One region of the Rahnella sp. CG8 genome, then DNA from elsewhere that is predicted to be linked to it. Evidence: predicted binding sites of a transcription regulator. Region 1 holds the regulator's gene; each other region holds the start of a gene.
What was found. Region 1 encodes CRP, which controls carbon source genes, mostly activating them, when cyclic AMP is high. Its sites were predicted from a motif close to ATGTGANNNNNNTCACAT; they were not measured.

Region 1 (5,601 bases):
AGAAACCGAAACTTTCTCAATCCATTTTAAGCCGTCAGTGCGCGGTCCCCGCACTTGAGAAACCGAAATATTCTCCGATTAGCTTTAAAAAGCAGTCTGGCTGCAAGCCAGTAAAAAGGGGATTTGAAAGGGGTCTCCCCCTTCACGCCCGCCGCGTCAGCCAGATCCCATGATGCGGCCTCTGCTTCCACGCCAGTGACGAGATGGTATGCATCACGCTGAGATGTGAAATTACGCGCCGCAGATGGCGTTCCATTTCGGTCAGTGGCATATCCGGGTGAAGTTCCGGCGCATTAAACAGGTTGTTCTCGCTGCCCGGCCCGTCGTAGAGCAGTCGTTGCTGACAGCTTTGCAGCGCGATTTCGCAGGTCTGTAAATACTCCGTCGCCAGTTTTTCCGGCAGCATGTAATGCTCGCGGGCGAGGATCGTCATCGCGTTGATATGCTCAACCACAAACTGACTGTGCGTCACCCACAAACGCATATCCGCCAGATAATGTGAGTTAAAACCCGGCTCCTGCATCGCCTGATTTAGCGAAGTGAACAGCTTATTGTGCGCCTGATTGACCTGCATACGGGTGTACGCCAGTTTGGCGGTGTCGGGGCTTTCCTCGAGCAGCAGGCGGATAGCGTCCTGATAGATTTCCAGCGCCTGGTGTGCATTCTGGCGCAGCAAACCGCTTTGCCATTGTGGCCACAGCCAGATAGTGCCACCAAAGGCCAGCGCGCAGCCGATCAGGGTATCGACCAGTCGTGGTACCAGAAAATGCACGCCGTTCATCGCCAGCAATTGCAGGGTATACACTGCAGTCACCGTCATGCCGACCATCGCCAGTCCGTAGTTTTTGCGCAGAACGGTATAGGACAACAGGGTGATCAGCAGCATGCACAGCAGCGTGGTGCCTTCCGGCAGTTCCAGTTTGAGCAAGCCTGAGGCAATCAGCAATCCGGCCAGCGTACCGAGTGCACGGTGCTGGATCCTCACCCGCGTGGCGTTATAACCGTTCTGGCTGACCAACATGATAGTCAGCAAGATCCAGTAGGGTTTGGGCAAATTGAAGAACAGACCCAGACTGCTGCCAATCGCCAGAATAATGCCCAAACGTGCGGCATTACGCAGTGCCACGGATTTGAAGGAAAGATAGCTTTTCAGCGCGGGCCAGAAGGGCAAACGCGGCTGGGTGTTCATCAGGTCACGTTTGTACAACGGCCGCTGTGTGCGTAACAGACGGGCAATGCGGCTGAAATGGTAATAACAAAACTGACCTACCGGATTGTCCGGGTTGCGCGCGGCGATTTTCTCCAGCGCGGTCAGCTCATTGGCCATCGTAAAGCGCCCGGATAAACGGTGATAAAGAATATCGTCGGCAATCACCCGAAGACGGGTGGAAATCACCTGTGCATTTCGGCGGATAACCGCTTCGGCATGGCTTTCCTCCACCAGTTTCTGCACTTCTTCCGGCTGATGCAGGCTCACTGTAATGTGCTCCTGCAAATCGAGCGCTACCTGAAAACGCTGAAACAGCCGTTTATGGTGATGATGATGTCCGTGCTGGGGCAACATGTGTAATTGCTGATAAAGCAGGGCAATCAGGTCGATAACCTGCTGCTGGCGGGTTAGCAGTGGGGGTAACGCGGTTTCGGGATCGGTGTGTTGCGTCAGCAGGCTGTACTTGGCTTCGAAATAATCCGCGAGTTGAAGATAGAGCTGGCTGAGCGTTTCGCGCATCGGTTGTTCTTCCGAAATACGAAACCACGCCCAGTTAAACAATCCGTACCAGGCTGTGCCAGCGGCGAACAACACCGGGGCCTGCCACATCGGGCGCACGCCCACCATACTCAGCGTGAAGATAGTCGCCACCAGCGCACCGGGCAACAGGCGCGCATGCAGCGGGCTGATTTCACCGGTGACGCCGAGCAGTAACGCCAGCGACAGCATGATCAGCGGCAGCGGTATATGCCAGCTTTCGAGCATCAGTTGCAGCAGAAGGCTGCTCACGGCAAAGAGTGAACCGCCAACGAGCAGGCGTTTGAAAAAGCGTTTATGCGGGGTATCCAGACCGGCGATGTTACAACAGGCCGGGCAGAGGGAAAACAGCAGGCCCATTTGCAAATTGCCAAACAGCCAGCAAATGCCAACAGGTAAGCACAACACCAGCGTCTGGCGCAGCGCGTAGTTCACTTCAGGATGGTAAAACAGTCTTCGCCATAGCGTCATGGGTAAAGCTTAGCCCATAAAAAAGGCGCGACAGTGTTTTGCCGCGCCAATTTTTGAGGGATTAACGTGTGCCGTAAACGACAATCGTTTTACCGTGTGCGGAGATCAGGCTTTGATCTTCCAGCATTTTGAGAATGCGTCCGACTGTTTCACGTGAACAACCGACGATTTGGCCAATTTCCTGGCGGGTAATCTTGATTTGCATCCCGTCCGGATGGGTCATTGCATCAGGCTGTTTAGCCAGATTGAGCAAGGTTTGAGCGATACGACCGGTAACGTCAAGGAAGGCAAGGTTGCCGACTTTCTCTGACGTCACTTGCAGACGGTTGGCCATCTGCGCGGAGAGACGCATCAGAATATCCGGGTTAACCTGAATCAGCTGGCGGAATTTTTTATATGAAATTTCAGCCACTTCACAGGCAGTTTTAGCACGTACCCAGGCACTGCGTTCCTGACCTTCTTCGAAGAGTCCCAGCTCACCGATGAAGTCACCTTGGTTAAGGTAGGACAGTATCATTTCCTTGCCTTCTTCATCTTTAATCAGGACAGCAACTGACCCTTTCACGATGTAGTAAAGCGTTTCGGCTTTTTCACCCTGGTGAATCAGCGTACTTTTAGAAGGATACTTATGTATATGACAGTGAGACAGGAACCATTCAAGAGTCGGGTCTGTTTGTGGCTTGCCGAGAACCATTTGCTATTATCCTCTGTTGTTATCGCTGCCCAAAATCACAGGGCTCAGAGTTCCCTGTACGGCACTTCAAATCCAAAGCGCCCTTTCAGCATATAACTCTCCAGAAATGCTGCAAGCGGATGTCGGAGTGCAACAGCCTGTTTATTGCTGTCATCACCGTGGGTTCTGTACTTAAACCGCAAAAACCGTCACCGCAATTTACTGGAAAGTATGTTTCGGCTTTGTTTGTAGCACAGGTTTGAGATGCTGTCTTCTGTTGTCTCGCTTCAGCATGATGGCGATCGGGTTACGTTGCCAGATTTTAGGTGAAAGGGTACTCTGAGAGCAGATTTCGACAAGTTTATTCACCGGGAGAATAGTTCATGCATGCACGTGTCAAATGGGTTGAAGGACTGACATTTTTAGGTGAGTCTGCATCGGGTCATCAGATTTCAATGGATGGAAACGCGGGTGATAAAGCCCCAAGCCCGATGGAAATGTTACTGATGTCCGCAGGGGGGTGTAGTGCAATCGACGTGGTGTCAATTTTGCAAAAAGGTCGTAATGACGTGCGTGATTGTGAAGTGAAGCTGACCTCACAACGCCGCGAAGAAGCGCCGCGTCTGTTCACTCACATCAATCTGCATTTTATCGTCACCGGTAAGGATCTGACCGATAAGATTGTTGAACGCGCAGTCAGCCTGTCTGCCGAAAAATACTGTTCTGTGTCTCTGATGCTGGGGAAAGCGGCCACAATCACCCACAGCTTTGAAGTGATTGCAGCCGAATAAAGTTTACTCGATCTTCTTGCCTTCCATCAGGCGCTGCACCAGCGGCGCCATGATCAGCTCCATCGCCAGCCCCATTTTGCCGCCCGGCACCACCAGTGTTTTGATGTGCGAGATAAACGACCCTTGCAGCATGGCCAGCAGATACGGGAAATCGATGTCATCCAGTCCCTGAAAATGAATCACCACAAAGCTTTCATCCAGTGACGGAATGGCTTTGGCGGCAAACGGGTTCGAGGTGTCGATGGTGGGTACCCGCTGGAAATTGATGTGCGTGCGGGAAAACTGCGGGGTAATGTAATTGATATAGTCATCCATCGAACGCACGACGGAATCCATCACCGCTTCACGGGAATGCCCGCGCTCGCCGGTATCGCGCACCAGTTTCTGGATCCATTCGAGGTTGACGATAGGCACTACGCCGACCAGCAGGTCGACCTGCGCGGCAACGTCAATTTTGTCCGCCACCACACCACCGTGTAACCCTTCGTAAAACAAAATATCCGTCGGTTCCGGCAACGCCTGCCACGGCGTAAAGGTACCCGGCACCTGATTGTAGGGAACGGCTTCGTCATAAGTATGCAGATACTTACGTGAACGGCCAGTGCCTGTTTTACCGTATTCGATAAAGCTTTTTTCCAGCAAACCAAAGTCATTGGCTTCCGGCCCGAAGTAGCTGATATGACGTCCCAGATCGCGCGCCTTGCGTATTGCCGCATCCATTTCAGGACGGGTGAAATGATGAAAACTGTCGCCTTCCAGTTCCGCCGCACGCAAACCAAGCTGCTGAAATATTTTACGAAATGCCACGCTGGTGGTCGTGGTGCCTGCACCGCTCGAACCGGTCACGGCAATAACAGGATGTTTGGCTGACATAATGCGCTGTTCTCCATAAAGGTGATGCAGGCAGGCGAGACGCGGTCTTTTCTGTGGTCGAAGATCTGGCGTCAAGGCTGCGCATAATTAAGCCTATTGTTACCATATTTATTCGCGAAGCCAAAGAGGGCATCACTATTCTAAACCCGCCAGCAACGGTTGGATCAGCGGGTCTTTCTGGTGGAACAGAGAAACAATGTCATGCAGCGCCTTGCCTGTGTACTCCTTTTTCCACGCCAGACTGAGCGGGGAAGGGGCGCGCGGATAGCGGATTTGCCGGGCGATCAGCTCGCCGCTGTCGAGATATGGCTGGCACAGATGGCGCGGCAGAAAACCGATACCCATTCCCTTCAGGTGACAGGCCAGTTTAGTCGCCACATCTGCCACGATGATCTGCCGTTGCCCGGTCAGCAACCAGGCTACCCGCTTGTTCAGATGGCGCGAGGTGTCTTCCACATTGATGGCAATGTACTGACGCAACACCGCTTCTTCCAGCATGCCAGTGATGTGCTGCAGCGGATGAAAGGGTGCATGAACAAAAACCCAGTCCACCTCACCCAGCGGCAGCAGATTCACGGCGTTAGAAAGGGATTCGGTGCCGGTGACGCCAATCGCCAGCTGAAAATCTTCGTACAGCAGCGTATCCCATACCCCCATGTAAATCTGTCGTGTGAAAGTGAACTGCGTGAACGGGTAGCGCTGCGTCAGACAGCTTAATAACGCCGCCAGAGTTTCAGGGCAGTACATCAGATTGTTCACCACCACATTCAGCTGGCGCTCAATGCCGTCGTTAATCTGCTGCAGTTCTGCCGGTACACCCTCCAGCCAGGTTAGCCACTGGCGACATCGTTCAAGCAGATGCTGTCCGGCGGGCGTCAGCGACACCGTACGGGTCGTGCGGTTGAGCAATAACGTCCCGGCACTGTCTTCCAGCATCTTAATTCGATAGCTGATGGTCGCGGGCGTTTTATGCAGCATCTCTGCCGCGCGGGAAAAGCTGCCTGTTTGTGCGACGTGCATAAAGGTTTTAATCGACTCCTCATCCA
Region 2 (5,601 bases), on a different contig from region 1:
GCCAGTTAGTGGCAATCATGTTTGTGGCGACCGGCAAACCGGTGGCACGGCGGAATTCCGCCATCACTTCGCGGCCGGAAAAACCCTGCTCCGCACCGCACGGATCTTCGGCATAGCTGAGGATACCGTGCAGGTCTTTGCACAGGTCGATTGCTTCATCCAGCAGCCACGCGCCGTTCGGATCAACCGTGATCCGCGCATCCGGGAAGCGTTTTGCCAGTGCTTTAACCGCCTCTATCTCCTGCTCGCCCGGCAGCACGCCGCCTTTGAGTTTGAAATCTTTGAAGCCATAGCGATCCTGCGCCGCTTCGGCCAGCCGCACCACCGCCTCACTGTTCATCGCTTCCTGATGACGCAGGTGATACCAGTCGTGATGGCTGCGTTCCCCTTCCTGATACGGCAAATCGGTTTTCTGCCGGTCACCGATATAAAACAGATAACCGAGCACCGTGACTTCGTCGCGCTGTTTGCCCGGCCCGAGCAGTTCACACACCGGCACGCCGAGGAATTTGCCCATCAGATCCAGCAGCGCGGCTTCCAGTGCGGCGACGGCGTTAACGCGCAGTTCGAACGTCCATGCACCTTTACCGAAAGAGTCAAAATCCGATGACTGATTGCCGACGTGGATCTGATGCACCAGCCGGTTCATGCGCGCCACTTCCTGGCCTTTCACCTGAGCAATGGCCTCCACCAGCGTGTTGTAAATCACCTCCCCGCCCGGCGCTTCGCCGACACCGGTGTTCCCGGCACTGTCCTTGAGGATAACGATATTGCGGGTGAAGTAAGCACCGTGCGCGCCACCAATATTCATCAGCATGCTGTCATGCCCTGCCACAGGAATGACCTGCATATCCGTGATAACCGGTGAGGATTGCGTACTCATCATCTTTCCCCTTTTACTGTGCCTGTACCGTGGTACGGGCGAAGCTGAATACGTTCGATTTTTCCGACAATAAACACGTAACTGACAACGGCGAGCAGAGCGTGGATGCCGACATAAATCAGCGCGCCGTTGAAGGAACCGGTGGTCCCGATAATGTAGCCGATAGCGATCGGCGTGATGATGCCGGAGACGTTACCGAACATGTTGAACAATCCGCCGCTCAGCCCGCTGATTTCTTTCGGTGCGGTATCGGCCATTACCGCCCAGCCCAGCGCACCCAGACCTTTACCGAAGAAGGCGAATGCCATAATGCCAACCACCATCCATTCGGTATCAACGTAGTTGCAGAAAATCATCGACATCGACAACAGCATACCGATCACAATCGGAGCCTTGCGCGACAGTGTCAGGTTGCTGGTTCTGCGCATCAGCCAGTCGGAGATAATTCCACCCAGTACGCCGCCGAGGAATCCGCAAATCGCCGGTACTGAGGCCACCATGCCCGCTTTAAGTATCGACATACCGCGCGCCTGAACCAGATACACCGGGAACCAGGTGATGAAGAAATAGGTCAGCGCGTTGATGCAGTACTGGCCGATGTAAATGCCAATCATCATGCGGGATTTCAGTAACTGTTTCATCTGGAAGGTTTTTTCGCCTTTTACGACGGCTTTTTTGGTGATTTTCTGATCCATATTGATCAGCGCACCACCGGCTTCCATGTAATCAAGTTCGGCCTGATTTACGCCCGGATGATCTTTCGGATCGTGGATCACTTTCAGCCAGATGAAACTCAGCACGATCCCCAGACCGCCCATGAAGAAGAAGACGTGTGACCAGCCCACTTCGTGCGTCAGCCAGCCCATGATCGGGGCGAAAATAACCGTGGCGAAGTACTGCGCTGAGTTAAAAATAGAGACTGCGGTGCCACGTTCCTGAGCCGGGAACCAGGCTGCGACGATACGGCTGTTGCCGGGGAAGGACGGCGCTTCGGCCAGGCCAACCAGAAAACGTAAAGCAAACAGCGATACCACAATGCCGAAGCCGCTGAAGACATCGACAAAGCCTTGCAGCAGGGTGAATAACGACCAGATGAAAATGCTGTAGAAATAAACTTTTTTCGAACCGAATTTATCGAGCAGCCAGCCACCGGGTATTTGCCCGATGACATATGCCCAGGAAAATGCCGAGAAGATATAACCCATCCCGACGGAATCCAGCCCGATATCTTTGGCCATCGCCGAACCGGCAATGGATAACGTGGCACGATCGCCGTAATTAAATGAGGTGACAATAAATAACATCACCACTATCCAGTAGCGCGCATTAGTTCTTTTTTTGACGGCACTGGCTGCTGAAACGGTAGTTTCCATGGTGTTCTCCGGAATTAATGACAACGCCTCTAAACAGAGATAAAAGTCATTCCATTCACAGAACTGTAGGGTTCAGAGAGGAAGGAACGCAGCCAGTATATGAACAACATTCCCTTTACTCATTGGGCAATCAACCAAGCATAAATAGCCCTTTGCATTTATCCTGAGGCAAATGCCCAGCGACGTGCGAGTTGTTTCACAAAAAATGAAACGGCTGTGATGGCGGTCACAGATGGTTGTTATCTAATTGCAGGGCCACGTACAGCAATAAACGATCGTCGAAGTTCCCCAGATCCAGGCCGGTTAATTCCGAGATACGGTTGAGGCGATATTCCAGCGTATTACGATGAATATACAGTGCCTTAGACGTAGCGGTCGGCTGAACATTATGGTGGAACCACGACGTCAGTGTGCGGCGCAGTAATCCGTTGCCATCCGTCGCTTTCAGACGCGCCAGCGGACGCACCAGTTCATCGGCCTGCCAGCCGCCACGCAGGCTGTCGAGCAGCACGGGTAAGATCAGATCCTGATAGAAGTAACACCGCTGTTCCGGCATCCGCTGTTTGCCCACACTCATGGTGGTACGTGCGGTGCGATAAGAACGGGCGATGCTGCCAGGGCCGGTAAAAAAGTTGCCAAGGGAAATGCGCACGCGCAGACGACCAGTTTCGGTCATGCGCGACAGCAGATGATCAATGCGCTGGCGGTGGCCCTCCGGATCCCAGCGATCGTAGCTGTTCAGGGCCGGTTTCAGCACCACCATTTCGGTGAGGGAAACGATAGCGATCAGATTGTCACGCTCCGGCGTGGTCAGTAAAGTTTGCAGTTGTTGCAGTTCTGCCATGGCAGAGTCCACACCGAGCTGTCCGCTGTCGACTTCCACCACCGCCGCGACACGTGGCCGGTTGAGGTCGATGCCCAGACGCTGCGCCCACTCCATCAGTGCCGGAGAGAGTTCATCCACACGAATCAGGTTAAGCACCAGTTCTTCCCGCAGACGGCTGTCCTGCGCCAGCATGTGCAGCAGACGCGCCTGTTCGAGCATCATTTCGGCGGTCATACACACCAGCTCGCCATACTGACGCAACTGGGACGGATTGCCCGTCAGGCCGATAACGCCCACGATCTGACCGTCGATACGCAACGGCAGGTTGATGCCCGGACGTACACCGTGCAAATGCCGTGCAACGCCCTCGTCGATGTCGACAATGCGCTCCTGCGAAATCGCCAGCAGTGCGCCTTCGTGCAATTCACCAAGACGCTGATCATCGCCGCTGCCGATAATCCGTCCGCGACCATCCATGACATTCACATTACTATCAATAATTTGCATTGTGCGGGCAACAATTTGTTGCGCCAGCTTTGCATCGAGATGATATGCCGACATGGAACCCCTGCCTTGCTGTTTTATCGTTGTTAAAACAGCATACTCAGGCCGCGATGCCCATACATTATGCAAATGCCCAAAGAGCGAAAGCACCTATTGAAGTTGCGGGGAATATCACATTTTTAAGCAAATGCCCAACCGGCCCGGCAAAATCCACATGATTGATGAGAGTCACTGAAAGACAGGCAAAAAAAAGCACGCCCGAGCGTGCTTTGTGTGAGGTATAGCAGGCGGAAATTACTGCGCCAGCAGGTAAATTGAGGTATCACCACGCTGAATATCCAGCGCCAGAACGTTTGGTTTGGTGTCGAGAATTTTACGCAGCTCGCCCAGATTGGTCACTTTCTGCTGGTTCACACCCAAAATGACGTCGCCTTTTTTCAGGCCGATGCGCGCGGCCGTTGAACCCGGCTTCACTTCATCGACTTTCACACCTTTCTGATCACCTGCCGCACCGTTACTCAGTTCAGCCCCTTCGATGCCGGTATAAATGTTGCCGGATTCGATTTTCGATGTCTGAGTGCTTTGCTCAATGGTCACGTCAACGTTCATCGGTTTGCCTTCACGCAGCAGGCCGAGCGTCACTTTGGTGCCGATTGGCAGGGTGCCGATATCAGCACGGAACGAGGCGAAGCTGCTGATCGGTTTACCGTTCATGCTCAGGATCACGTCACCGGCTTTAATGCCCGCTTTCTCTGCGGCAGATTTCGGCATGACCTGACTGATGAATGCACCGCGCTGTGCGTCAACTTTCATGGCTTTCGCCAGTTCGGAGTTCAGCTCGGTCCCCATGATGCCCAGCTCGCCGCGTTTCACCTGACCGAATTCGATCATTTGTTTGGACAGGTTTTTCACCATGTTACTTGGGATCGCAAAACCGATACCGATGTTGCCGCCGTCCGGTGCCAGGATCGCCGTGTTAAGGCCAATCAGTTCACCATTCAGGTTCACCAGCGCACCACCGGAGTTACCGCGGTTGATCGCGGCATCCGTCTGGATGAAGTTTTCGTAGTTCTCAATATTCAGGCCGGAACGACCCAGTGCAGAAACGATACCGGAAGTCACGGTTTCGCCCAGACCATACGGGTTACCGATAGCCACGGTGTAATCGCCCACACGCAGTTGTTCGGAATCCGCCATCTTAATGGCCGTCAGGTTTTTCGCATTCTGTAACTGAATCACCGCGATATCAGAACGCGGGTCCTTGCCGATGACTTTGGCGTCGAACTTACGGCCATCGTTCAGCTGTACGCTGATTTTGGTTGCGTTATCAACGACGTGGTTGTTGGTGACCACATAACCTTTGTCGGCATCAATGATGACGCCGGAACCCAGCGCGCGGAAATCTTCTTTCTGTTCAGGCGCAGGCTGACCGTCAGGCCCCTGACCGCCGCCCTGACACACCGGAGAACCCTGGAACGGCGAACCGTCCTGGCACAGCGGCGAATTCTGACCAAAGAATTGCTGGAACTGCTGACCCATGCGTGGTGTTTTTACCGGCGCACTGCCTTCAACGTTGACGCTCACCACCGATGGCATCACTTTTTCAAGCATAGGTGCCAGGCTAGGAAGCTGAGTGGTGCTGGTGCTGGAAGACGCAGTTTCAGCAGCCAGTGCAGAAGAAACCGGGGCCATTGCCATACCGATGCTTAACGCTAATGCGCTGAGGAATAAACTCGATTTTTTCATTTTTCAGGATCTCTTAAAATTATTGTGGCAACCAAAATAGTCGCATTGCTTGGTAGTCGTGATACTGAGATGGTATTAATAGCGTGAAGTTCATCAGGGTCGAAATGACAATGGTAAAAAATTATTGTCAGCATTTACAAATGGCGTTTTTTCAAACAGTTCCGTAAAGAAAATTAAAGAGAGTTCAATTTGTCTTTTTAAAACAAATTACTCAGCCGCCATGAGTCTTCTGTATTCATCGTATGCATAAAGGTCAGTCATTCCGCTGA
Region 3 (5,601 bases), on a different contig from region 1:
TTACCGAACACGTTGAAGATGCCGCCGCACAGACCGATGACTTCTTTTGGCGCAGTATCCGCAATCACTGGCCAGCCGAGCGCTCCGAAGCCTTTACCGAAGAACGCCAGCGCCATCAGGGTGACGACCAGTACGTTATTGTCCGTGTAGTTACACAAAATGATGCTGGTGGCTAATAACATGCCCAGCACGATAGGAATTTTACGCGCCACGGTCAGCGAGTAGCCGCGTCTGATCAGAAAATCTGAGAACACGCCACCCAGCACACCGCCCGCAAAACCACACAGCGCAGGAATTGCGGCAATCATCCCCACTTTAAGAATAGACATGCCCTTTTCCTGAACCAGATAAATCGGGAACCAGGTCAGGAAGAACCACGTAATACTGTTAATGAAATACTGTCCGAAGAAGATCCCAAGCATCATGCGGCTGCTCAGCATCTGACGAACGTAGCTCCATTTCGGGCCACTTTTCGCGCTGTCCGTTTTCTTGTGGTCGATATCAACAACGGCACCGCCGTCTGTCAGATACTCCAGCTCACTTTTAGAAATATGTGGATGTTCCGGCGGGTTGTGAATGAATTTGATCCACACCAGCGTCAGGACAAAACCCAGCACGCCCATCACGATGAAAACATGTTCCCAGCCCCAGGCATAAGTCAGCCAGCCCAGTAAAGGCGAAAACAGTGCCAGTGAGAAATACTGTGCGGAGTTAAAAATCGCGGAAGCCGTGCCGCGTTCAGTGGTCGGGAACCAGGCAGCCACAATACGGGCGTTCGCCGGGAAGGATGGAGCTTCGGAGAAACCGAGCATGAAACGCAACATGAACAGCGTCAGTGCGCCGTACGCCAGCGGGAACCAGCCCACAAAACCCTGCAACAGGGTGAACAGCGACCAGAAGAACAGGCTGTAGGTGTACACTTTTTTGGAGCCAAATCTGTCCAGCAGCCAGCCGCCGGGCAATTGCATAATCAGATAAGCCCAGCCGAACGCGGCAAAGATTTGTCCCATGTCGGCAGCATCCAGGCCCAGCTCACGCGCGACCTCGGTTCCCGCGATAGAGAGCGTTGCGCGGTCAGCGTAATTCACCGCCGTGATTAAAAAGATAATCAGCAAAATATAGTAACGGATATGGGTCCGTACCTTACTTTGCGCGATTGTCCCGGACTGAGATTGAATGTTCATGGTGACCCTCATTGTCATAATGCGAAAATTTTTCAGGGAGCTCACCGTTATTGAAATAACGTTTTTCGTTCACCTGTGGTTATTCGCCGTACAGCGTCTTAATTCGAAACAGGCAATAAACACTTTATTTATGATCGCCTGAAATTTACCTGTATTACTTTCAACGTCACCTTCAGAGGGCCAATACAGTATAAAAAGGAGGCCACGAAATAACACTGTGCATTCGCCCAAGAATAGCCCCGTTGATTGTGACTATTCTTTTGCATCCACACATCGGTGTGGGAGGAGAATCACAGATTGTGCGGAACCGATAACCGCTCAAATCAAAGGGTGATTTACATCACATTTATTCTGTCACCTGCCACACAGAATGACGTTCATCGGGCAAAAAGCTGGTCAGTTGCACAATGAGGTTGCCGGAAGACTGCCTTATAATGGATGCCATACCCTGTATTACCAGAGCATGTTTACAAGAACATTATTGAGCGTCAACTTCAGATAATTTACCGGAATTTTTTGTTCCGGGATGTTTAATAAACGCGGAGACAGTTATGTCACGTAATAAAGATAAAGAACACGCTACCGAAGCGCTTTTTATTAAAGTTCATGAAAGCGATAACGTAGCGATTATTGTGAATGACAACGGCTTAAAAGCCGGCACCCGATTTGCGAATGGTCTGGAATTAATTGAGCATATTCCGCAAGGCCATAAAGTGGCGTTAGAACCCATTGCTAAAGGCGGCGATATTATTCGTTACGGAGAAGTCATTGGTTATGCCGTACGGGATATCGCGCAGGGCAGCTGGATTGATGAATCCCTGGTGGAATTACCGGTCGCCCCTGAACTTTACAGCCTGCCGCTGGCCACCCGTGTGCCACCCGCGCTGCCACCACTCGAAGGCTATACCTTTGAAGGCTACCGCAATGCCGACGGCAGCGTCGGCACCAAAAATCTGCTGGGAATCACCACCAGTGTGCACTGCGTGGCGGGCGTAGTGGATTACGTAGTGAAAATCATTGAACGTGATTTGCTGCCGAAATTCCCCAACGTCGACGGTGTCGTGGCACTGAATCATTTGTACGGTTGCGGTGTGGCGATTAACGCCCCTGCGGCCATTATCCCGATCCGTACCATCCACAATCTGGCGCTGAACCCGAACTTTGGCGGCGAAGTCATGGTGGTCGGTCTGGGCTGTGAGAAGCTGCAACCCGAGCGCCTGCTGGAAGGCACGCCGGATGTGCAGGCGATTTCACTCGATGACACGCACATTGTGCGTTTGCAGGATGAGCAACATGTCGGTTTCCAGTCGATGGTTGACGATATCCTGACGGTCGCACAATTTCATCTGGAACGCCTGAACCGCCGCCAGCGCGAAACCTGTCCGGCTTCCGATCTGGTTGTGGGCACACAATGCGGCGGCAGTGATGCCTTCTCCGGTGTCACCGCCAACCCGGCAGTCGGTTACGCTTCGGATTTGCTGGTGCGCTGCGGTGCAACAGTGATGTTTTCAGAAGTCACAGAAGTGCGCGACGCTATCCATCTGCTGACACCGCGTGCAGCGGACGTCGACGTGGGTAAACGTCTGCTGGAAGAAATGGCCTGGTACGATAATTATCTGTCGCTGGGACAGACCGACCGCAGCGCCAACCCGTCTCCGGGCAACAAAAAAGGCGGTCTGGCTAACGTGGTTGAAAAAGCACTGGGTTCGATTGCTAAATCCGGTACCAGTGCGATTTCAGAAGTGTTGTCTCCGGGACAACGTCCGACCAAAAAAGGCCTGATTTACGCCGCCACACCGGCCAGCGATTTCGTCTGCGGGACACAGCAACTGGCTTCCGGTATTACCGTTCAGGTATTCACCACCGGACGCGGTACGCCATACGGCCTGCTTGCCGTGCCGGTGATTAAAATGGCAACACGTACCACGCTGGCAAACCGCTGGCACGATCTGATGGATATCAATGCCGGGACAATTGCGACCGGTGATGCCACCATCGAGGATGTGGGCTGGGAGTTGTTCCACTTCATTCTGGACATCGCCAGCGGCCGCAAAAAAACCTGGTCAGACACCTGGGGCATCCATAATGCGCTGGCGGTGTTTAACCCGGCGCCGGTAACCTGAGTTACCGTTTTGCGGATAAACGAAAGGCCAGCAATGCTGGCCTTTTTTGTGCGTCTGATTTGATTCACAACTTACTGCGCCGCAGCGGCACCGGTTTGTTCTGCACCCACCAGCCCGACTTTCAGGTAACCGGCTTTACGCAAGTTATCCATCACGCTCATCAGCGTTTCGTAATCGACACTTTTGTCCGCGCGGAAGAAAATCGTACTCTGCTTGTTACCCTGAGTACGCTGATCCAGCATCGCGGTCATATTATCGCTGTTCACGGGCGTGTCGCCGAGGAACAGTTGCTTGTCAGCTTTCACCGACAGGAAAATCGGTTTCTCCGGACGCGGCTGCTGTTTTGCCGTCGAAGCCGGTAAATCCACCCGCACATCAACGGTGGCCAGCGGTGCCGCCACCATGAAGATGATCAGCAATACCAGCATGACGTCGATAAAAGGCGTGACGTTGATGTCATGCATTTCACCACTTTCGTCGATATCGTCGTTTAACCGAATAGCCATAATCTGTTCTTACCCTACGCGTAACTGACCTGTCTGACCGCGTGGCGCATTGCCTTCGCTGGCAGCCAGATCCAAATCACGGCCCTGTAACAGGATAATCTGCGCCGCCACATCGCCTACCTGATGACGGTAAGAGGTGATGGTACGGGCGAAAATATTGTAGATGACCACCGCAGGGATGGCTGCAACCAGACCCACAGCCGTGGCCAGTAAGGCTTCGGCGATACCCGGTGCGACGACCGCCAGATTGGTAGTCTGCGTCTGTGCGATACCGATGAAGCTGTTCATGATGCCCCATACGGTACCGAACAGGCCGACGAAGGGAGAGATTGCTCCGATGGTCGCCAGAATACCGTTGCCACGGCCCATGTAACGACCCGCGGCGCTGACGCGGCGCTCAAGGCGAAAACCGGTACGCTCTTTAATGCCGTTGTTGTCAGTCGATCCGGCAGACAGTTCCAGCTCGTTCTGCGCATCGCGTATCATCTGCGCGCTGATGCTGCTGGCAGCGAAACTTTCAGCCTGCTCGGCGGCTTCGTCCAGCGTACGAACGGAGGACAACGCATCAAATTCACGGCGCATACGGCGTTTGCCCGTGAAGACTTCCGCACCCTTGCTAAATAACAATGCCCAGGTGACCACAGAAGCCAGCAGCAGACCGATCATGACGGTCTTCACCACCACATCAGCGTGATGGTACATGCCCATAACAGACAAATCGGTTGGGATCACGGGTGCCGTCTCTGCTGGCGCGGGTTGCATCACCGGAGCTGGCGTTGCGTCACCGGTCGCCGGTGCGTCAGCCGTTGCAGGTTGAGTTGCTGCAGAATTGACGGCTTGTCCCGCCGGCGTCGCAGGTGCAGCCATCGCGTTGCCGCTCAGACCAGCAACCAACATTAACGACATCAGTAATGAGGTCGCCTCTTTCATCTTATTGCGAGCCGTTTTCACGCGTCGCCTCCAGCCAGAATCAGTGTGTAGAAGGAATGAATAACGCCGAATGATATCAAAGAAAAAGGCCTAATTGATAGTCGTTCTCATTATTATTTACATTGTCCCGCCTGCCGCCCGACGTGTCATTGACAGATGACAAGGTTTTTCCTGTTTGTACAAAGGTTGAACAATTTAACCTCCGTCACACTTTCAAAAAAAATCACACAGTAAATCAATCATCTGAGCTTCATTACTCAAGTTAAAACAACGTTTTAAATATTAAGCAACAGCTTTTTACATTTGTTACGAGTTTGTGATAACGCTCAAATACCGCACAACAAAAAATAGGATAAAGTGCATTCACTGGCGAAGACCTCACACCGGCACGTCATGCATCCCTATCATTTAAAAGCTTATTCAGACATTTTTCAAAATGAACCGGCAACGCCTCTGCGCCCGTCCTGTTCGATACTTGTTCACATTTATCTTTCCCTTACCGAGTACCCTGGAGACAAACTGATGAAAATGCAAAAAGCACTTCTCAGCCTTTGCCTGAGTTCCGCGACCCTCTTATTTACGCATGGCGTGTCAGCACAAACGCTGAAAGCCGCCGACGTGCATCCGCAAGGCTATCCCAACGTGGTCGCCGTCCAGCACATGGGCGAAAAACTGCAAAAGCAAACAGACGGACGCCTCGAAATTAAAACGTTTCCGGGCGGCGTGCTGGGAGATGAAAAGCAGGAAATTGAACAGGCGCAGCTCGGTGCGCTGGATATCATCCGTGTGTCGATGACGCCGGTTGCTTCGATTTTGCCAGAAATTAATGTCTTCACCCTGCCCTATATTTTCCGCGAC
Region 4 (5,601 bases), on a different contig from region 1:
AATGTGGTAACGGGCTGCCAGCTCGCGCGTTTCCTCTTCCGTTTGTGGCGTGCCTAGAATCGCCAGACCACTAAAAGGCAGTTTATGAACCGTCGAAAGCAAATCTTTAACGATCATGCCGGTGCCAAGAATGCCTAATTTCATGTTCCACCTCGTCGTGTCACCCGCCGCAATGCAGGTGGCATTGTTTTAAATCACACCTGAATACTTACAGCTCTGCGCCGTTGGAATGGATAACGTTCTGATACCAGTAAAACGATTTTTTCTTGTAGCGAGCCAGTGAACCTTTACCATCGTCATTGCGATCGACGTAAATAAACCCGTAGCGTTTAGAAAGTTGTGCGGTGGACGCGCTGACCAGATCGATACAACCCCAGGTGGTATATCCCATTACCGGCACACCGTCCTTAATGGCTTCATGCACCTGTTCCAGATGTTCACGCAAATACTGGATGCGGTAATCGTCATTGACCGTGGGTTCGCCCACGCCCTCGGTAATTAATACATCTTTCGCGCCCAGACCGTTCTCCACAATAAACAGTGGGAGTTGATAGCGGTCATAGTATTTGTTTAAGATGTAGCGCAACCCTTGTGGGTCAATTTGCCAGCCCCACTCACTGGCGGCTAAATGCGGATTTTTCACCCCACCCATCAAATTTCCGGTAGCTCCATCCACGTTAGTTTGCACAGTTTCGCAGGTACTGAAGTAATAACTGAATGAGAGGAAATCGACGGTATGCGTCAGGATCTGCACATCCTCTTCTTCCATCTGCAGATCAATGTTTTGCTCGCGGAAATAACGCTGCATATAACCAGGGTAATTTCCGCGAACGTGCACATCCGCAAAGAAATCATTCCGGTGATCGGCATGCATGCAGGCGATGACGTCATCCGGGTTTGGCGTCAGCGGGTAAATGGGCAGGCTTAATACCATGCAGCCAAATTTCGCCTGCGGCATGATTTCCCGGCCAATCTTCGTAGCCAGTGCGCTAGCTACCAATTCGTGGTGCACTGCCTGGTAGAGATCCTGTTGGCTCAGTTCATTCTTAGGCGTGAAAATGCCGCCGCTCATCAGGGGATGATGCAGCACGGAGTTAATTTCATTGAAGGTCAGCCAGTATTTCACCTTGTGCTGATAACGTGTAAATACCGTGGTGACGTAGCGGGTATAAAAACCGATCATCGCCCGGTTTGCCCATCCGTTATATTCTTTGGTCAGATGCAGTGGTGTTTCGTAATGCGAAAGAGTGACTAACGGCTCAATGCCGTATTTATGGCACTCATCGAAAAGCGCATCATAAAAAGCGAGGCCCGCTTCATTTGGCGTTTGTTCATCGCCGTAGGGAAAGATCCGTGACCAGGCAATCGAGGTGCGAAAAACCTTAAAACCCATTTCCGCAAAGAGTTTAATGTCCTCTTTATAACGATGATAAAAATCGATCCCTGCAAGCTTCAGATTATTGTCCGTCGGATGCTCCGTCATCGGCCCCATTACCCCTTGCGGAGTGACATCCTGAATACTCGGGCCTTTGCCATCAATATTCCAGGCCCCTTCACACTGGTTAGCCGCAACCGCGCCGCCCCACAAAAAATCACGTGGAAATGTCATTTTTTACTCCTGAATAAGAAGGTTAGCGCTGTAGCTGGCGCTGTACGTCGATGATTTCTGCAATCAGTTCACGGGCCAGCATTGAGGTCATGATGTGATCCTGCGCATGGACCAGCACCAGATTGACCTGCACTTTGCCGCAGCCTTCGTCCAGGCCAATCAGCATGGTCTGAACATCGTGAGCGCGTTTCGAGGCTTCCGCCGAAGCAGCAAGTTTTGCATCAACCAGCTCCCACTCACCGCGTTTGGCGGCACGCAGGGCTTCCATCGCATAGCTGCGCGATTCCCCGGCGTTTATAATCAACTCCATGACCGTTGATTCCATATCCATGTTTTGTCTCCACTCAATAAAAGAAGGCGGAATGGACGGCTTATGCCGTGGCCATTTCCTGCTCACGTTCTTGCTCAAGAAGCTGCTTTTCATAAATTTTGAAGAAAGGCAGGTAGATGAAGATGTCGATAACAATCAGCGTGATAACCAGCAACGTATTGTTCATGACCCAGCCTGCACCCCACGCAGCGCCAACCGGTGCGGGCGTGGTCCAGGGAACCAGAGAGATGACTTTGGCAATCAGACCACTGGTGGTGGCAAACCAGGCAATGATTGCGTTCACCACCGGGGCGACGATGAAAGGAATAAATAGCACCGGATTCATCACCACCGGGCTACCAAAGATGACCGGTTCGTTGATGTTGAAGCAGACCGGTACCACCGACAGCTTGCCGATGGCTCGGAGGTGTACCGCTTTACTGCGCATGTAGAGGATAACCAGCGCCAGCGTGGCACCCGAACCACCGAGGTTGATAAAGAAGGCCCAAAACGCCTCCGCGAAGATATGTGGGATGGGCAAACCGTTGGCCAGCGCCGTCTGGTTAAGTCCAAGATTAATCAAGTAGAATGGTTGCAGGATGCCGCCGACAATCGCCCCGCCGTTGATGCCAGAGAACCACAAAACCTGGCAGAGTAAGACAGCAATCAGCACCGCTGGCAGAGAGTCCGCCGCAGAAATCAGCGGGGTAAAGGCGGTCATGATTATTTCAGGTAACAGCATGCCGAACTGGTGTTGTAACACCACGTTCAACGGGTAGATGGTGCAGATAATGACAATCGCCGGGATCAAAAGGTTGAATGAATGGCGAATTTTATCCGGCACTTGTTCTGGCAGCTTGATACCAATGTTGTATAGCTTCAGAATGCGGACCAACTCAACACAGAAAATCCCCACCAGAATCGCGGTAAAAATCCCCGATCCGCCGAGGAAGGCCGCCGGCAGCGAACCCTCTTTGTAAGGAGAAGTGATCAGGAGGAAGGTCATCAGCGACAGCATGGCGCAAGAGAACGCATCCAGCTTGTACGTTTGTGCCAGGTTGTAAGCTATCCCTGCACTGATATAGCAAGCCATAATCCCCATCGTCATATGAAAGGGGGTCATGATTTCGTTGAAATACTGCTGGGAAACGGATAACCAAAGTTTGCCAATAAAGAAGGTGGTATCCGGTGCAAAAGGCGGAAACGCAAAAATAAGTAAAAAAGAGCCCACGATCATAAAAGGCATCGCGCCAATAAAACCGTCGCGAACCGCCATAATATGACGCTGGGTTCCGGCAACGGCGGCAACGGGCGTAATTTTATTTTCGATAAAATTAAAAAATGCGTTCGACATGATATTACCCTGTAAAATTATTGCACTGGGTTAGTTTGAGAATCCTGAATCATCTTCAGAGCATCATTAAGGATTTTCTCACCTTTGAGCATGCCGTAATCCATATTGCTGATGATGGCTATCGGCTTTCCTTCACGTTGAGCAATCGCCTTAAACTCTTCGAATTTATATTTGATTTGCGGCCCCATCAGACAGCAATCAAAATGCGAGATGGTCGATTCAAACTCTTCCATCGCCACAGCAATAATTTCAGCCTCGATACCTTTGGCACTGGCAGCCTGCTTCATTTTATTCACCACAATGCTGGTTGACATACCGGCAGCGCAGCAGAGAAAAATTTTTTTCATATCCAGCCCTCTTTATAAAAATAGTGTGTAACTCTGGCCCGGCATTTCATTCGGTCACGTACCATGGACTGGTAGCTATCGTTCGCCTGGTCATTTCGTATTGGGAATGAAATCTGCCAGAAAGCGTTCTTTTCATTTGACGGGTGCATGCTCTCAGTACTGGTCACAGGATTCCGTGACCCGAATCTCAAAAAGAACCAAATCACTTACAAATCATTATATTTATGTGATTTTCATCACTTAATTTTAAGTATATAGATTGCTTTTTATACACAAAATGAATGTTAATGCATTTAAACAGACATATCAGTAAGTGTTTTTAAGTGATTTAGTGTTAATGATAAGAAGTAAGTTCTCCTTCCATGAGGACGTACCCGGTCGGTCATGAAGCCGTGTACGCAAACCACGTTTTCAGCTAACATGGCCTGGTTATCCTTACTCAGAAGATTGGAATACGTAATGACGCAAGAAGAACGCTTGATCGAGTTAGAGGAATTAATAAAAAATCAGGGTAAAGTGACTCTCGATTACATCTGTCAGCAGTATAATATTTCATCAGATTCTGCACGTCGGGATTTAGTCAAACTGACACAACTTCCGCATATATTGCGTATTCGCGGTGGAGCTATTCTGGCAGAAAAGCGTGTCGAATTGCCTTATGTTCAGCGTGCACAATACAGTGCTGAAAAAACATTACTTTCTGCCTGGGCGGCTAAAACCATTAATGAAAAAGAGATCCTGTTTATTGATGCCGGTACGACATCTGCCGCCCTCGCCCGCCAGCTTCCGTCACCGGTTAGTGTCATTACCAACTCCATTGAAGTGTTAGGCGAGATCATTGGAAATAAAGGGATTAGTATTTCAGTATTGGGCGGTAATTTTGATGACTATTCTCACGCAATATTAGGTAATACCGTCTTGGAGCAAATTAAGCGTTATTATGCGGATAAAGCATTTATTGGCGTCAGTGCATTATCGGAAAGTGGCATCACCACAGATACAGAACTTGATGCACTGCAAAAAGTCGCCATGGCTAAACAGTCAAAAAAAGTGATTTGTATTGCAACCTTCGCCAAATTTAATCTACAACTGATGTATCAATCCTGCAGCTGGTCGGATATCGATCATATCATCACGGATAAAACACCACCAAAAAACATCCTCAAGCTGATCGAAGAGAACGATGTTGAATTGGTAGTAGTGGATACCAAAAGAACAGATACTGATGAGTAAGTAAGGCTGAGTTTTTGGTAATGAGTCTGCTCGTTGCAGACGTCTGGGCTTATGAGACGGTGCGGTTCGGCGGAGGCATGATCCTACCCACGACATAGCGGACACGCTGTTAAGCGAGTAAATCGTTAACAAGATGAACCATGATGCAAGCAAAATCTATGAAGAAGACATCCCGTAATCGATATACCCCGGAGTTTCACCAGCAGGCGCAGGCTGAGCGTATCGGCGTGGCCAAAGCCGCCAGGGAGCTCAGCCTGCACGATTATAAACTCTACGCCTGGTGCAGTTAACAACGTCAGCAGGGCTCCACCTCTGAGCGTGAGCAGCAGGCAACCGAAATCGCACGCCTTAAGCAGCAATTGGCTATGATGAGTGGTGGTTCTTTTATCCCCCTACTGCGCCATAAACATGCCTGACAACTTAATAGGGGGCACTCCCACTAATCCAATTCCTAATGGGTAGTTGAAAAAAATTATATTTCCCTTTATTTATTGAGTTTATTATCACTCTCAGTTGTGTTGAAATTTCCATTCACTTTCTCGTTCAGAAACGATTTAAGTTCAGACGTAAATTTGAGCGGGTTTTTGAACATCAAAAAGTGATCACCTTGTTCTGCTCGGGTAAAAATAAATAATCTGGAGTCTGGAATAACCGACTGCATCCAGCGCTGGCTTTCAATATATGGACTGTATTCACCGGTGAAGATTGCCGTTGGAATATCTATTTTGTGTTCAATAACATCCCGCCA

Region 2: the regulator CRP is predicted to act here: its motif matches at 3,746-3,763, upstream of HGO41_RS10610 (CdaR family transcriptional regulator).
Region 3: the regulator CRP is predicted to act here: its motif matches at 1,513-1,530, upstream of garD (galactarate dehydratase).
Region 4: the regulator CRP is predicted to act here: its motif matches at 3,845-3,862, upstream of HGO41_RS25060 (PTS sugar transporter subunit IIB).

Annotation. Positions count from the first base shown of each region.
Region 1 covers NZ_JABAED010000008.1:180,309-185,909, forward strand. The annotation lists gene HGO41_RS10290 (YccS/YhfK family putative transporter) at 143-2,218, opposite strand; gene crp (cAMP-activated global transcriptional regulator CRP) at 2,280-2,912, opposite strand; gene HGO41_RS10300 (OsmC family protein) at 3,275-3,682, shown strand; gene HGO41_RS10305 (phosphoribulokinase) at 3,686-4,555, opposite strand; gene allS (HTH-type transcriptional activator AllS) at 4,691-5,601, opposite strand, start outside.
Region 2 covers NZ_JABAED010000009.1:37,012-42,612, forward strand. The annotation lists gene HGO41_RS10600 (enolase C-terminal domain-like protein) at 1-886, opposite strand, end outside; gene HGO41_RS10605 (MFS transporter) at 883-2,256, opposite strand; gene HGO41_RS10610 (CdaR family transcriptional regulator) at 2,483-3,643, opposite strand; gene degP (serine endoprotease DegP) at 3,881-5,332, opposite strand; gene dgt (dGTPase) at 5,540-5,601, opposite strand, start outside.
Region 3 covers NZ_JABAED010000016.1:86,987-92,587, forward strand. The annotation lists gene HGO41_RS16005 (MFS transporter) at 1-1,184, opposite strand, end outside; gene garD (galactarate dehydratase) at 1,736-3,307, shown strand; gene exbD (TonB system transport protein ExbD) at 3,379-3,813, opposite strand; gene exbB (tol-pal system-associated acyl-CoA thioesterase) at 3,823-4,743, opposite strand; gene HGO41_RS16025 (TRAP transporter substrate-binding protein) at 5,266-5,601, shown strand, end outside.
Region 4 covers NZ_JABAED010000051.1:4,471-10,071, reverse strand. The annotation lists gene HGO41_RS25080 (Gfo/Idh/MocA family protein) at 1-144, opposite strand, end outside; gene HGO41_RS25075 (glycoside hydrolase family 1 protein) at 209-1,609, opposite strand; gene HGO41_RS25070 (PTS lactose/cellobiose transporter subunit IIA) at 1,632-1,940, opposite strand; gene HGO41_RS25065 (PTS sugar transporter subunit IIC) at 1,981-3,273, opposite strand; gene HGO41_RS25060 (PTS sugar transporter subunit IIB) at 3,291-3,620, opposite strand; gene HGO41_RS25055 (DeoR/GlpR family DNA-binding transcription regulator) at 4,080-4,853, shown strand; partial or broken gene HGO41_RS25050 (transposase) at 4,994-5,218, shown strand; gene HGO41_RS25045 (alpha/beta fold hydrolase) at 5,338-5,601, opposite strand, start outside.